DNA from 2 places in the Peribacillus sp. P4_B1 genome. Region 1 is predicted to be linked to the other one. Evidence: a T-box and tRNA genes for the amino acid it is inferred to sense, from the RefSeq annotation. Region 1 holds a T-box; the other holds one or more tRNA genes.
The links. A T-box is a leader RNA that pairs with one kind of tRNA and senses whether it is charged. The one in region 1 lies ahead of glyQ (glycine--tRNA ligase subunit alpha), so its partner is inferred to be a tRNA-Gly.
Positions count from the first base shown of each region.

Region 2: it encodes a tRNA-Gly, which carries the amino acid that the T-box ahead of glyQ (glycine--tRNA ligase subunit alpha) is inferred to sense. The anticodon was not compared.

Region 1 covers NZ_JBFUHM010000005.1:126,514-133,882, forward strand. The annotation lists gene AC1DVK_RS04535 (HD family phosphohydrolase) at 1-1,747, shown strand, start outside; gene ybeY (rRNA maturation RNase YbeY) at 1,744-2,220, shown strand; gene AC1DVK_RS04545 (diacylglycerol kinase family protein) at 2,198-2,575, shown strand; gene AC1DVK_RS04550 (cytidine deaminase) at 2,615-3,013, shown strand; gene era (GTPase Era) at 3,006-3,935, shown strand; gene AC1DVK_RS04560 (YqzL family protein) at 4,035-4,178, shown strand; gene recO (DNA repair protein RecO) at 4,212-4,964, shown strand; T-box leader at 5,023-5,199, shown strand; gene glyQ (glycine--tRNA ligase subunit alpha) at 5,294-6,190, shown strand; gene glyS (glycine--tRNA ligase subunit beta) at 6,177-7,369, shown strand, end outside.
Region 2 covers NZ_JBFUHM010000008.1:36,077-43,445, forward strand. The annotation lists gene nfsA (oxygen-insensitive NADPH nitroreductase) at 1-357, opposite strand, end outside; gene trmL (tRNA (uridine(34)/cytosine(34)/5-carboxymethylaminomethyluridine(34)-2'-O)-methyltransferase TrmL) at 444-932, opposite strand; gene AC1DVK_RS06355 (amidase domain-containing protein) at 1,000-1,863, opposite strand; gene AC1DVK_RS06360 (DUF421 domain-containing protein) at 2,136-2,828, shown strand; gene queG (tRNA epoxyqueuosine(34) reductase QueG) at 3,292-4,431, opposite strand; gene AC1DVK_RS06370 (B3/B4 domain-containing protein) at 4,537-5,205, shown strand; tRNA gene AC1DVK_RS06375 (tRNA-Gly) at 5,790-5,863, opposite strand; gene AC1DVK_RS06380 (YbjN domain-containing protein) at 6,049-6,462, opposite strand; gene AC1DVK_RS06385 (FUSC family protein) at 6,618-7,369, opposite strand, start outside.

The sequences.
Region 1 (7,369 bases):
AAAATTGACCGATGAAGTCAATAAAAATATTGAGGAATCCGTTTTCCTTGCCTTAGTCCAGGCGGATGAAGATGAGTTGAAAATAGCGAAAGATTCAACCATTACTGCCGTGAATAATGTGATGAGCTCCCGCATCGCTGCCAGTGACGTCGAAAATGCCAAGAAAAAGGTTGTAGAGGAATTGGGCTATATGAGCATTAATAGCGATATGAAGAAAGCTTCCAATTCCCTGGCGCGCACGGCAATCATTCAAAATGTGTTTTTCGATAAGGATAAAACCGAGGAACAGCGACGGAAAGCGGTCGAAAGCGTGGAGCCAATCAGGATCCTCCAGGGACAGATCATCGTAGAAGAGAACCAGTTAGTGGACAGGGATGTATATAGGCAGCTTGAACTGGCAGGCTTTTTAAATACGGAGTCTACCATTTACCCGTATATCGGCCTGCTGCTATTCATATTTCTGACTTTTGCAGCTTTTTATTACTTTTTCTACTTTTCGATTTCCAAAAAGGATAACAAGTACAATCAGTTATTGATCTTCAGTCTTGTCTTTATCCTTTCAATGGCTACCATGAAAACGGTCAGCATTCTGGCAGACCTGAAAAACTCGAATTTGGAATACATTTTCCCGGGTGCCATGGCGGCGATGCTCATCAAGATATTATTGAACGATAAGTTAGCGGTAGCCATGATCATATTGTTAGGCTCATATGGTACGATTATATTTAATGGTGATACGCCTGGTAATCTGGATTTCTCGATGGGGCTTTATATCATTTTCGGGGGATTGACGGCAATCATCATTTTATCGCGGCCCAATTTCAAATCAAAGGTTCTGGTTGCAGGGCTACTATTGTCTTTAATCAATATGGCATTCGTATTTTCCCTCATCTTCATCATGGACGGCCATTATACTAGAATGGAGTATTTATATTATGCTGTTGCTGCGATAGGTTCTGGAGTTGGTTCAGCTGTTTTGACCATGGGCCTTTTACCGTTTTTCGAGGCTGGTTTCGGGATCTTATCATCTATTAAGCTTATCGAGCTTTCGAACCCCAATCATCCGTTACTGCGGAAGATCTTGATTGAGGCTCCGGGGACTTATCATCACAGTGTAATGGTCGCCAATTTGGCAGAATCGGCTTGTGAAGCCATTGGATCTAATGGATTGCTGGCAAGGGTCGGCAGTTATTATCATGATATCGGTAAAACGAAACGGCCGCACTTCTTCATCGAAAATCAGATGAACGTGGAGAACCCGCATGATCGGCTGCCGCCTGAAACGAGCAGGGATATCATCATCGCTCATGCCGTAGATGGCGGTGAGATGCTGCGAAGCCACAAATTCCCGAAAGAGATAGTGGATATTGCAGAGCAGCATCATGGGACAACTTTATTGAAGTTTTTCTACCATAAGGCAAAAAAACAGGATGATGCCACACTGGAATCGGCTTACCGGTATCCCGGGCCAAGGGCGATAATGAAGGAAGTAGCTGTAATAGGCATTGCCGATAGTGTGGAAGCTGCAGTCAGATCGATGCAGCACCCAACCCCAGAGAAGATTGAAGAACTGGTAAGTTTCATCATTCAGGACAGGATTCAAGATGGTCAATTTGATGAATGTGACATTACTATGAGAGAATTGAGTATCGTGAAGCATTCCTTATGTGAATCGCTTAATGGTATCTTCCACTCCAGGATTGAATATCCGGAGGCGGATAAATTAGGACAGAAGGTGAAAGAATGATTTTAGCTATCGATTTAATGGATGAAACGAACGAAGTAACGGAAGAAGCTCAGCGACTTGTTGAAAGCATTCTGCAATTTGCGGCTAAAAAAGAAAACATTGAAAAAGATACCGAGCTATCGGTTACATTTGTAGACAATGAGAGAATTCGGGAAATCAATAAAGAATATCGTCATAAAGATTCAGTAACCGATGTCATTTCTTTTGCACTTGAAGAAATGGGGGAAGATGAAGTGGAAATTGTCGGGGTGGAAATGCCCCGCATATTAGGCGATATCATCATTTCCATTGAACGAACGAAAGAGCAGGCTGAAGAATATGGGCATTCATTCGATCGTGAACTTGGATTTTTAGCACTGCATGGCTTTCTTCATTTATTAGGTTTCGACCACATGAATGAAGAAGATGAAAAAGAGATGTTTACGAAACAAAAGGAGATCTTGGAAGAATATGGACTTTCAAGAGAAGGGTAAAAAAAGGTATCCATTATTAAAAAGTTTCTCTTTTGCCTGTCAGGGAATTTTGGAGGCTGTTCGAACGGAACGCAACATTAAGATTCATTTCGCGTTAACGGCAATCGTCGTTTTCTTTGGCTGGTATTTCTCATTGAATGGGATGGAATGGCTTTTCATTTTGGCGGCCATAGCCGGTACGATTACGTTAGAGCTCGTTAATTCAGCGATTGAAAGGGTAGTTGACCTTGTGACGGATCAAATCCATCCCCTAGCCAAGCAGGCAAAAGATATTGCAGCCGGCGCAGTATTCATATATGCTATATTCTCCATAATAGTTGGATTAATTATCTTTTTGCCTAAGTTTGGCCTGTAGGTTGGCCAAATGGTACTCAATTTGAAAGGAAGATGTGAATTGAATACGAATGAATTGATTGAGGAAGCTAAAAAAGCTAGAGAAAAAGCTTATGTACCTTATTCCAAATTTAAAGTGGGGGCAGCCCTTTTGACCACTGATGGGAAGGTCTATCATGGTTGTAATATAGAAAATGCTGCGTACAGCATGTGTAATTGTGCCGAAAGGACCGCTTTATTCAGCGCTTATGCCCATAACGATAAAAAGTTCACTAAACTTGCAGTCGTGGCAGATACCGATGGTCCCGTTTCTCCATGCGGGGCGTGCAGGCAGGTTATTTCAGAACTGTGCGACCAGGATATGCCGGTTGTTTTGACCAACTTAAATGGGGATATAAAAGAACTAACAGTACAGGAATTGCTTCCAGGAGCTTTTTCACCGGAGGATTTAAATGGATAAATTATTTGATGATACACAAGTAAAAGGTTACAAATCAGGTTTCATTTCGATAATTGGACGACCTAATGTTGGAAAGAGTACATTTCTGAATCGGGTCATCGGTCAAAAGATCGCGATTATGAGTGATAAACCCCAAACTACAAGAAATAAGGTTCAAGGCGTACTTACGCAAAACGATTCACAAATGATTTTCATTGATACACCCGGCATTCATAAACCAAAGCATAAGCTTGGGGATTTCATGATGAAAGTGGCAACGAATACATTGAAAGAAGTCGATTTGATTCTCTTCATGATCAATGCGACTGAAGGATACGGACGCGGTGACGAGTTTATCATCGAAAAACTTCAAACCGTAAAAACTCCTGTTTTCCTGGTTGTAAACAAAATAGATGCGATGCATCCAGATGATTTACTACCAATCATTGAAAAATATCAACAGCTTTACCCTTTTGCGGCAGTCGTTCCGATTTCTGCACTTGAAGGAAATAACGTCGATACATTGCTTGAACAAATCAAGGAACACCTACCTGAAGGTCCCCAGTTTTATCCAGCTGACCAAGTGACCGACCATCCGGAACGTTTTATCATTTCTGAATTGGTCCGCGAGAAGGTATTGCACCTTACGCGTGAGGAAATTCCGCATTCAGTGGCTGTTGTCATCGATTCAATTAAAAAAATGGATAACAGTGATACCATTAATGTCATGGCAACGATCGTTGTCGAGCGTGATTCACAAAAAGGCATCGTCATCGGAAAGCAAGGGAAAATGCTTAAAGAAGTCGGTAGCCGTGCCAGGGTGGACATCGAAAACTTATTGGGCTCGAAAGTTTTCTTGGAACTTTGGGTAAAGGTACAGAAGGATTGGCGTAACAAAGCCAGCCAGCTTCGCGATTATGGTTTCAATGAGAGCGAGTATTAATTAACAAAATTTACGAGTCATGAAAGTTTGGAAAACGGTCAAGCTAATCATATGGTCGGATATTCATATTGCTAGTTAAAAATGAAAGGTGGGCTTTATATGTTGGATTTTACCTGGGAATTATTTAGTGAAACAGGTAATGTGGACACCTATTTGCTGTTTAAGGAGATAGAAGTCGAAAGACAGGAAAGACCCTTGGTATTGAAAGATGAGCTAGCAGAAATTGATTTTCCTGTTTCATAGGTTAGTCTTGGCGAACATGGGTGGTGTCTTGGTATGCTCCAAAAATGTGAGGGCATTGTCATAAGGCGAACTGCATATGGAGAAAATAACAAAATCATTACTATATATACCCGAGAGCTTGGAAAAATTGGTGTTATGGCAAGAGGAGCCAGTAAACCTAATAGCAGGCTTGCTGCCGTCACCCAGCTTTTTTGCTCCGGGTATTTCCTTGTAACCACTTCAACCGGACTCGGAAGTCTTCAGCAAGGCGAAATGGTCGATTCACTCCGTTACATACGGGAGGATCTTTTTGCGACTGCTTATGCTTCTTATATTGTTGAGTTGCTTGATAAAAGCGTCGATGATAAAAAACCGAATCCATATTTGTATGAATTGCTTTTGCAAACCTTGCATTACATAAACGAAGAATATGACGCAGAGGTTTTGAAATTCATTTTTGAAATGAAGATGCTGCCCGTCAATGGGATTAACCCAGTGCTGAATCAATGTGCTGTTTGTGGCGAAACGGAAGGGGAATTCGCCTTCTCGCTTCGGGAAGCGGGCTTTATTTGTCACCGCTGTCTCGGGAAGGATCCCTATCATTTTAAAATTTCACCTGCAGCCGTCAAATTGCTGAGGATATTTTATTATTTCGATTTATCAAGGCTGGGAAACATTTCCATTAAGCCTGAAACGAAAAAGGAAATCCAGAAAATAATAGATGCTTATTATGAGGAATATTCCGGTCTCCATTTGAAATCAAAAAAGTTCCTAAAACAGATTGATACGATGAAAGATATGTTTTAAGATCTGACCTATTGACATTCCATGCTAGTTTGTATAAAATTCTAATCATCAAAATAAGAAGATTGCGTTGATGGAAAAGAGTATCTGTCATTCTCCATAAAAAGCGAACCCGGGACGGTGGAAGCCGGGATATGGATTTACAGGGAAGGGCGTTTCCGGAGCATGTTGCTTTGAAAAGAGGCCGTTTTATAAACGGCAATTAGGGTGGAACCGCGGGTATACTCTCGTCCCTATGCATTTCGCATAGGGACGGGAGTTTTTTGTTTGCCTGTGAAAGGATTCCAATCCTTAATTTTTAAATAGCCGTTTAAATAACCTGGAGGTGTACAATGAATATTCAAAATATGATTTTAACGTTACAAAAGCATTGGTCTGAACAAGGCTGCATATTAATGAATGCTTATGATGTAGAAAAAGGGGCAGGAACGATGAGCCCATACACGTTCCTGAGAGCCATTGGACCTGAGCCTTGGAGTGTTGCTTACGTGGAGCCATCCCGCCGTCCGGCTGACGGTCGTTATGGCGAGAACCCTAATCGGCTGTATCAGCATCATCAGTTCCAAGTGATCATGAAGCCGTCGCCTGACAATATCCAAGATTTATATTTGGATTCATTGCGCGCGTTAGGGATTAATCCGCTAGAGCATGATATTCGTTTTGTGGAGGACAATTGGGAAAACCCATCACTAGGGTGTGCTGGTCTCGGTTGGGAAGTATGGCTTGATGGAATGGAAATCACGCAATTTACATATTTCCAACAAGTGGGCGGCCTTGAATGTAAGCCGGTTTCCGTGGAGATTACATACGGGATCGAACGTCTCGCCTCTTACATTCAAGATAAGGAAAACGTATTTGACCTGGAATGGACAGAAGGATTCACGGTCCGGGATATATTTGGACAGCCGGAATACGAACATTCAAAATATACGTTTGAAACATCCGACCTAGATATGCTGTTTCAACTTTTCACGATGTATGAAAAGGAAGCGCATCGCCAAATGGAAGAAGGGCTTGTGCATCCTGCCTATGATTATGTTTTGAAATGTTCACATACGTTTAACCTTTTGGATGCCAAAGGTGCCATCTCGGTGACGGAAAGAACGGGATATATTGCCCGCTGCCGTAACCTAGCGCGTAAGGTCGCTAAAACCTTCTATGAAGAGCGGGAAAAATTAGGCTTCCCGATTCTGAAAGTGAAAGGGGAGAATACAAATGAGCAAGCGTGATTTGTTATTGGAAATTGGATTGGAAGAGCTGCCAGCACGTTTTGTGACAGCTTCCATGAAACAGCTATCAGATAAAGTGCAGAAATGGCTAACGGAAAAAGCGATTGAATTCGGAGAAGTTGAAGCGTTTTCCACACCAAGACGTTTGGCCATATTGGTGAAAGACGTGGAAGAATCACAAAAGGATATCGAAGAAGAAGCAAAAGGACCGGCTAAGAAAATAGCTTTGGACAGCGAAGGCAATTGGTCTAAAGCCGCATTGGGATTTGTCAGGGGCCAAGGCATGACTTCAGACGATATTTATTTTAAAGAACTCAAGGGTGTGGAATATGCCCATGTGAATAAATTCATAAAAGGACAGCCGACTGTACAGCTTTTATCTGAGCTTGCTGAAATCATCAGCGGCATGACGTTCCCGAAAAACATGCGTTGGGCCAATCAAGAGCTCCGCTTCGTCCGTCCGATTAAATGGCTGATTGCCTTATTCGGAAATGAAGTGGTGCCATTTAGCATCGCTGGTGTCGAGACGGCCCGTGAAACAAAGGGACATCGTTTCTTGGGCGATAGCGCAATCATCGAGCAGCCGGCACGGTACGAAGAAACGTTAAAAGAACAATTTGTAATGGCGGATCCGGATAAACGCAGACAAGTTATTCTAGATCAGATTAAAGGGCTTGAGCAGGAAAAGGGCTGGATCATCCCGGTCGATGAAGAACTGCTTGAAGAAGTCAATAATTTGGTGGAGTATCCAACGGTGTTATTTGGACACTTCGAAGAAGAATTCCTTGAGCTTCCTCCAGAGGTCCTGATCACTTCAATGAAGGAGCACCAACGTTATTTCCCTGTCAAAGATCAGGACGGCAAGCTACTTGCTTTCTTTGTAACCGTGCGTAATGGTGATGATCGCCATTTGGATAAGGTTTCTAAAGGAAATGAAAAAGTATTGCGTGCACGGCTATCGGATGCAGCATTCTTCTATAAGGAAGATCAGAAAAAAGAGATTTCGGCTGCTTTGAAAAAGCTGGACAGCATCGTTTATCATGAAGAAATTGGTACATTGGCTGAGAAAACTGCCAGAGTAACTGCAGTTACCGGAGTCCTTGCGGATGCCTTGAATTTAAAGGCGGAAAAAGAAATGGCCCTTCGTGCAGCGGAAATTGCCAAGTTCGATTTGGTGAG
Region 2 (7,369 bases), on a different contig from region 1:
TTGAGCCGCCAGAGCAGCGTCAATACAGGCAACCATGAATTTCTCCGTACTTTCAATCGATTCAGTCAGGTCCATGTTTTCCATTTCGGAAACCATATCCTGACGATATAAATCGGCGCAAAAGACGAATAGATGTCCATTCTTCTCTACATAAGCTTGTGGTCCGGCAAGTTCAGCAAGCTTGGCTTTCTTTTCCGGTTCGGTTATCCCTATGATTGAATACGCTTGAATATAACTTGAAGTCGATGCAGCCTGGGCGCATTCCACAATCGTATTGATTTGCTCCTCAGACAATGGCTTGTCCTCAAAAGAACGAATGGAACGGTGATCTAAAATCTTCTCAATTATTTTATTCAAAGCTCTCACCCCTATTGAATATGTATAGTGAAAAATCCATCATCGGGGCTGTAATTCCCCCGATGACAGTAAGCCAGTGATGACACTCAACCTTTTGTTTTCAAATCCAATTCACGGTAATTTTGCTGTCTCAATGCTTCATAAATCAAGATGGCAGCCGTGTTCGACAGATTAAGGGAACGTACTTTATCCGTCATTGGAATCCGAAGGCACCGATCCATATTTTCTTGGATCAGCTCTTTCGGGAGGCCCGTCGTTTCACGGCCAAAAATGAAGTATATCTCACTGTCTTGATCACTGTAATCGAAGCTGGAATGCGGCTGCTCGCCGAATTTCGTTAAGTAATAAAATTCACCGCCGGCATTCTTTTCGTAAAACTCTTCTAACGAATCATAATAATGGATCTTTACATTCTCCCAGTAATCGAGCCCAGCCCGTTTGAGCTGTTTGTCATCCGTTGAGAAACCGAGCGGGCGAATGAGATGTAAAGACGTATCCGTCCCTGCACACGTTCTTGCAATATTGCCTGTATTTGCTGGAATCTGTGGTTGATATAAAACTACATGTATTGCCACTTCTTATTCACCTCTAGTTTGAACTTCACCTTAATTATAGCATTAAACAAAAAAGACTAAAAACCAATCACCCTCCATCCAAAATCACAAAGAATTTATAAACGATGTTCGGTGTATATCTAGTCGAATCCTCATACGTCCAATACCGGTGACGGCTATTCATCGTATGGGCATTCACAAGCGGCATCCCATCCTGATCCTTCGCGGTTACAATCAAGTTATGATCAAACCGTCCGTCCCCTTCAAAATCTATACAAAGGATATCACCCAAATTCAATTCCTCTGCCGTCTCCACCTGCTTTGTCCTGATGGCATTCCCGGATTTTAGCAGATGATATAAAGAATGTGCCGTCGTCCAAGTGTAACTCCAGCTTTTTCCTCTTATCCACCAGCCCTTACTTTTGTTTGGCGCCCCCCACATCGGAATTCCTCCCGCATGTAGACATTGTGAAATGAAATTCGTACAATCATCAGTGAATTTATGATACCTTGGATTGAATTCATTCCACCAACGCTCGGCATATTGGACGGCCTTCATCCGCTCATACTTATATGCAAGTCGATTTGCGCCGGGATCACATTTTGGCTGTACCTCTTCCGTTTCAAAGCTGGGAACCAGCTCACATTCATCCACTATATACCCATTTCGAAATCGAGCTTCCCTTTCTTCCATTTCTTCTTCAATATAAAATGAATCCTCCTTTTTCAATAAATATTGCAGGTGCACTTGATAAGTCAGGACTGTATCCATGTCTTCCTTTCTCTTCGAATGAACCTTGCCTGCTGCATTCACCCGAACAATTTCCGCTGCACGGTTCCTCATCAATTCCTTTTTCAGATGTAATTTCCTTTCACTCCGTTCCTGATTATCGGAAGTATAAAACTCCACTCTTTCTTGTAAAAGGCGTTGCAATTGTTCCCTCAAGTTCATGCCCTCCTTCTTACTATCTATGCTAATGTGTATGTTCGAAGGGGATTAAAATGCACCTGACGATTTCCTCCCGCCTTTTTTACGATTTTAAAGGGCAATCCAAACAACCCTCACATTCATAAATTTTAAAGTCACGTGTGAAGCCTTTCCGTATGGATCGATTACAGTATGGCTTTTTTTATCCTGAATTATAATCAAAGTAATATTGGGGAAAATATAAGAATGAATACACGATTATCTAACCTGATTAGACCAGATTGGAGACGGAAATTTTGAGCTTTATTGAAGTGTTAAGTAGGGTAGTCGCTGCTTTTGTGGTTTTACTATTGATGACTCGAATTATGGGAAAAAAGCAAGTAAGTCAGATGACTTACTTTAACTATATTACAGGTATCACTATCGGCGCGGTGGCTGCTTCCATCACAATCGATACAAGTATTGATATGGTTGACGCCTTCGTTAGTTTAATCGGTTGGTCCGTACTCACTATGCTTGTAGGCTTTATTAATTTAAAATCTCCAAAAGCTCGTATAATACTTGACGGCGAACCTACAATTGTAATCAAAGATGGAAAAATCCTAGAGAAAGCGTTGAAAGGGGAAAAATTAAACATGGATGACCTTAGCATGCTATTGCGAGAACAAAGCATATTCTCCATGCAAGAGGTAAACTATGCCGTTTTAGAACCAAATGGTCAATTGTCTGTCTTAAAAAAAGTGGATAGCCAGAATGTTTCCAATAAGGATATTACTTATGTGAAACCATCATACATACCTACAGAAATTATTGTGGATGGAAAAATCGTTCCTCATAATTTAAGTAAACTGAGCTTAAACCAAAGCTGGTTGGAAACGCAATTACAGCAGTTTGGTGTATGCCTGCAAGATGTATTTTATGCTGAAATACAAAGTGATGGCACTTTGTATATAGATAAAAGACAAGATGACCAGTTTCCTCCACGTTAAGAGGAAAAGGGGGAACTCAAGTCATTTAAATTTGGACAGTTATACTTTTAGAGCTAAGGATTTGCTGATAACAGCCCAATAATCTCTCTTTTTAGGTACCCGCAGGTTATATATAAACAAATATATTCACCATAAGGAATAGCGTAGCAACTAGTTATTCAGAATGGCAAGTGTCCGAAAGAAGTGGTCTGCAGCTCACCTTAAGTATGAATTGGTAGATGCCGTAACAAATATACCCGTATAACAACAATCTTATTACGGGGATGTAAGTACTGCTGATAGTCGGTACTGGTTTTATCCTCTGTTCAATAATGTATTTACTACAAAAGACTACTACTTAGTGGTTACAAATTGGGAGCTATCCGGTTAACTTTAGTGGTAATGTCTATAACTAGAAAAAAAGAGAAAGAAGCTGTTCCAAAAGTCATTTACGACTTTTGGGACAGCCACTACATCTTAAATATCATTTTGTTTCCAAGGTAAACTGCAGTCCCTTTTCAATTTCCGCCAGTACCTCTTCATCCGTTTCCTTCATTCGTGCTTCTTCCAGTACGGAAACGGACTGCCCCCGGCCAATTTTCCCAACCGCCCAGGCCGCCGTTCCCCGTATGACGGGCCGCGGATCATCCTTCATAACCTGGATCAGTTCGGGCAATGCCGTTTCGTCTTTGAAGTGGGCCAATGCTAAAATGGCATTTCTTTGGATTGGTTTCTTACCGCGCCAAGAGCCAGATACATGGCCGTATGTCTCCTTGAAGTCCCGATTTGAAATCGTAAGCAGAGGTTTCAGCAGCGGTTTCGCTAACTCGGGGTCAGGTTCCATTTCTTCATGAAAATGAAAATCCATTCCTTTGTTTTTCGGACAAACGGTCTGGCATGTATCACACCCATACAAACGATTGCCTATTTTCGTCCTGAACTCATCCGGCAGGAAACCCTTTGTCTGGGTTAAGAATGCAATACAACGCTTAGAATTTAGCTGGCCACCCTGAACGAGCGCACCTGTCGGGCAAACATCGACACATTTATTGCATGTCCCGCATTGATCTTCCATCGGTTGATCCGGTTCAAATGGCAGGTTGGTAATCATGTCTCCCAAGTATACAAAAGACCCGAATTCCGGAGTGATGATCATACTGTTTTTTGCACTCCAGCCAATTCCTGCACGCTCAGCCACTGCCCTATCTGACAATTCGCCCGTATCTACCATTGACTTCACCACTGCCCCTGGCACTTTATCTTTAATGAAACCCTCAAGTAACTGCAATTTATTACGAAGAACGGTATGATAGTCCGTTCCCCAAGAAGCCCGGCAAAAGATCCCTCGCCGCTCACCTTTTGTGCTTTGCGGAGCATCCTTCAATTTTGATGGATAAGCAAGTGCAATCGAAATGATGGATTGCGGTTTTTCGAATATCAATTCAGGCCTGACCCTTTTTTCTATATCGCCTTCTTCAAACCCTGACTGATAATCCAGTTCCTGTTGACGTATCAGCCGAGCCTTCAATTCGGCAAAAGCCGTGGCCGATGTAAAACCGATTTTATCGATGCCGATCTCTTTACTATATAAAATCACTTCTTGCTTGAATGCATTCATATCCATATTAATCACCTACGTTCATTCAGTATTCCGATCGAAGCTTGTATCCATTTCAAACCATTGCTATCTATGATAAACTAATTGCAATCATTTTTGGAGGTGAAACGCTTGGAAATTACCGTATCAGCTAATCTTAGCAGTAAAATCCCCCAATTCAAAGTTGGGATCATTACATATGAAAACATCGAAGTAGGTCCCTCCCCGCAAATGGTGAAAGGGAGACTTCAACTATTTCAAGAAGCTCTTTTCTTCGACCTTGAAGAAAAGGAATTGACCGACTTTTCCGGCATTAAAGTGTGGCGAGAGACTTTCAAGGCTGTGGGGACCAACCCGTCACGGTATCGCCCCTCCGTTGAAGCCCTGTACCGCCGCGTAAAAAAACAGAATTACTTGACACCCATCCATTCAGCGATAGATTTGAATAACTTCTTCTCCCTATTATATGAAGTTCCGATCGGCATTTATGATGCGGAAAAGGTATCAGGAGACATCTTGATTAAGATTGGCGAGGGAACGGATGGTTATGACGGTTTGAACGGCCGCTTGAATTCCATGGAAAATATGATTACATCAGCCGATCATGAGGGCGCATTCGGAAGCCCATACGTTGATTCAGAACGCACGAAAGTCACCGAAGAAACAAAAAAAGCCATCCAAATCATTTATTTACAACCCAATACTCCAATCACAGAAGCACATCAGCTAACAAAATCCTTGATGGACATGTTCCTTGAAATCCACGGTGGTGAAGGGACTTACTCGATTGTAGAAGGCTAATCAAAAATGAACGGAAATAAACCCTTTCCACAATCGGAAGGGGTCTTTTCGTAAACTTTCCAAACCTTTAAAATAAATTATATTCCTATCGATCCATCCCTTCAGCTTTGGATAATAACTTGATATGCGTCCCGGCCCCCGTATGATTTAATGATTCTGATAACCCCATCCACCTGAGAAGTTAAATAACACCCGTCATCATAAACCTAACCGGTTCACTGTTTTTACTAAAACCCCTGTACCGCTGTTTAGGCATTTATCCAAAAATGAACTTATTTTGTTATCCCCTAAGGCTGAATAGCTTTGATTAACGCTTTTTTTCGGTATAATACATGGCAGCTAATATAAAACTCCGGTTTTAAATACGGTATGAATGCCATGGAGTTCGTATTGTCATTTCTCTGATAGAATAAAAATGATAATCAGATTAACCTTTAGCTCATTCAACCCCTTCCCGAATTTCCGCCCCCATAAAATTTGGACAATAAAAAAAATCCCACTGTAAACAGTAGAATTCTTGTAATAATATTTAAACGCAAAGCTTCGTTCTCCAGGTAACGAAACCCTACGTTATGAGTATGTATTGGAGCGGGTGAAGGGAATCGAACCCTCATCATCAGCTTGGAAGGCTGAGGTTTTACCACTAAACTACACCCGCATGTCATTGTAGAACTTTGTCGAATTACCAACAAAATTAATTATATAGTTTAATCTAAAAAAATGCAATAGTTCTTTTAAAAAAATTATTAATTAATGTATTGTAACGTTAATATATTCATTCACTCTAGAAAAGATGTTAAAAAGCCCCCTGTTTCAGAGAACTTTTTCATCCTATATAATGATTTAAGACCAAATGACTTCCATTAACCGCGGATAAACCTGCTGTGCCGTTTCAAGCAGCATGATTAACTTCCTGAACGCAAGATCCGGTACGATATCCCCCTCAATGGAGTATGAATACCGAATGGAAATGGTCCCATTTTCTTCATAAAGCTTGGAGTACCTAAAATTAGCATTATATTCATTCAACAGTGTATGAACATCCTGTTTCTTTTCAGGATTCTTCAACTCGGCGACATTAAAGCAAAATAAGTCCGCCACATTTTCATCTTGATTGAATGCAAATACTAAAAGGACCTTCCACCCGTCCTTTAACTTTTGCTCAGCTCTAAAAAAGGTGGTTCCATCTTCATTCAACTCATTCATATAGATTTTCTCACTAGTTAAAAAATCACGAAATTCAGCAACGTTTGACATGGTTCATCACCTTTCTGTTTGTAAGTACATTTTATAATGAAAACTGGCATTTTTACAGACTTTTCTATAACCCTTCCAATTTCACCCTATTAACAGAGGCATGAAACACTCATTAAATGAATGGGAGTCAAATATGAACTCCCTTAATAGATTAATTAGCCGGTTGTTTCTCCGCAAAACTGAAGTGCTTCTTGAAGGTCCAAAATTTCCTGGCGGACTTTTGAGTATCCTTCAATTTCAGGCACTTCTTTATTAGTATGTGATCGACCTTTATCTGCCGCTATCGCCATGGTTTCGAAAACATACAGCAATTGAGCGAGCTCCCGCTCTGAAAGGACTGGCCGTTCATAGGATTTCAAGCTGGCATTTAGATAATAGCCCAACTGTTCTATCGAAAATATAACGGGCCAAAGAGATTCCAGTCTAGCCTTGTTTTTGAATATCTCACCAAGGGATGCATTGTAAACCGTTAATAGATTCACCATATTTGTTTGCATTTTGTTCCTTTCGCTGCTTTCATCAATTGCAAAGTCATTATCTTTTTCAGAGAACGCCATCAATAATAACTGTCCCTGACTTCGAATCGTTTTGGCTGTTAAATGATTGAGAAGACTGGATGCCGAACGACTTCCGAGTAACAGCGACCCAATAAGACCTATCATGCTTCCAACGACGATATCTGTTATTCTTACTGTCGCAAAAAAACTGAAATCATAGATTTGAGTTGAATATTCCGCCATGATTAATGCTGAAGGAGTAAAAAACATCGCCGCTAATCCATAGTTCCGAACGATGAAAAGCTCTGTAATGAATGTCAAACATAAAATGATCAGAACGATAATGAACTCGTTATGAACCGCTGCTAGAATTAAACTTGCTAGCAGGAGTCCGATGACCGTCCCGAAAG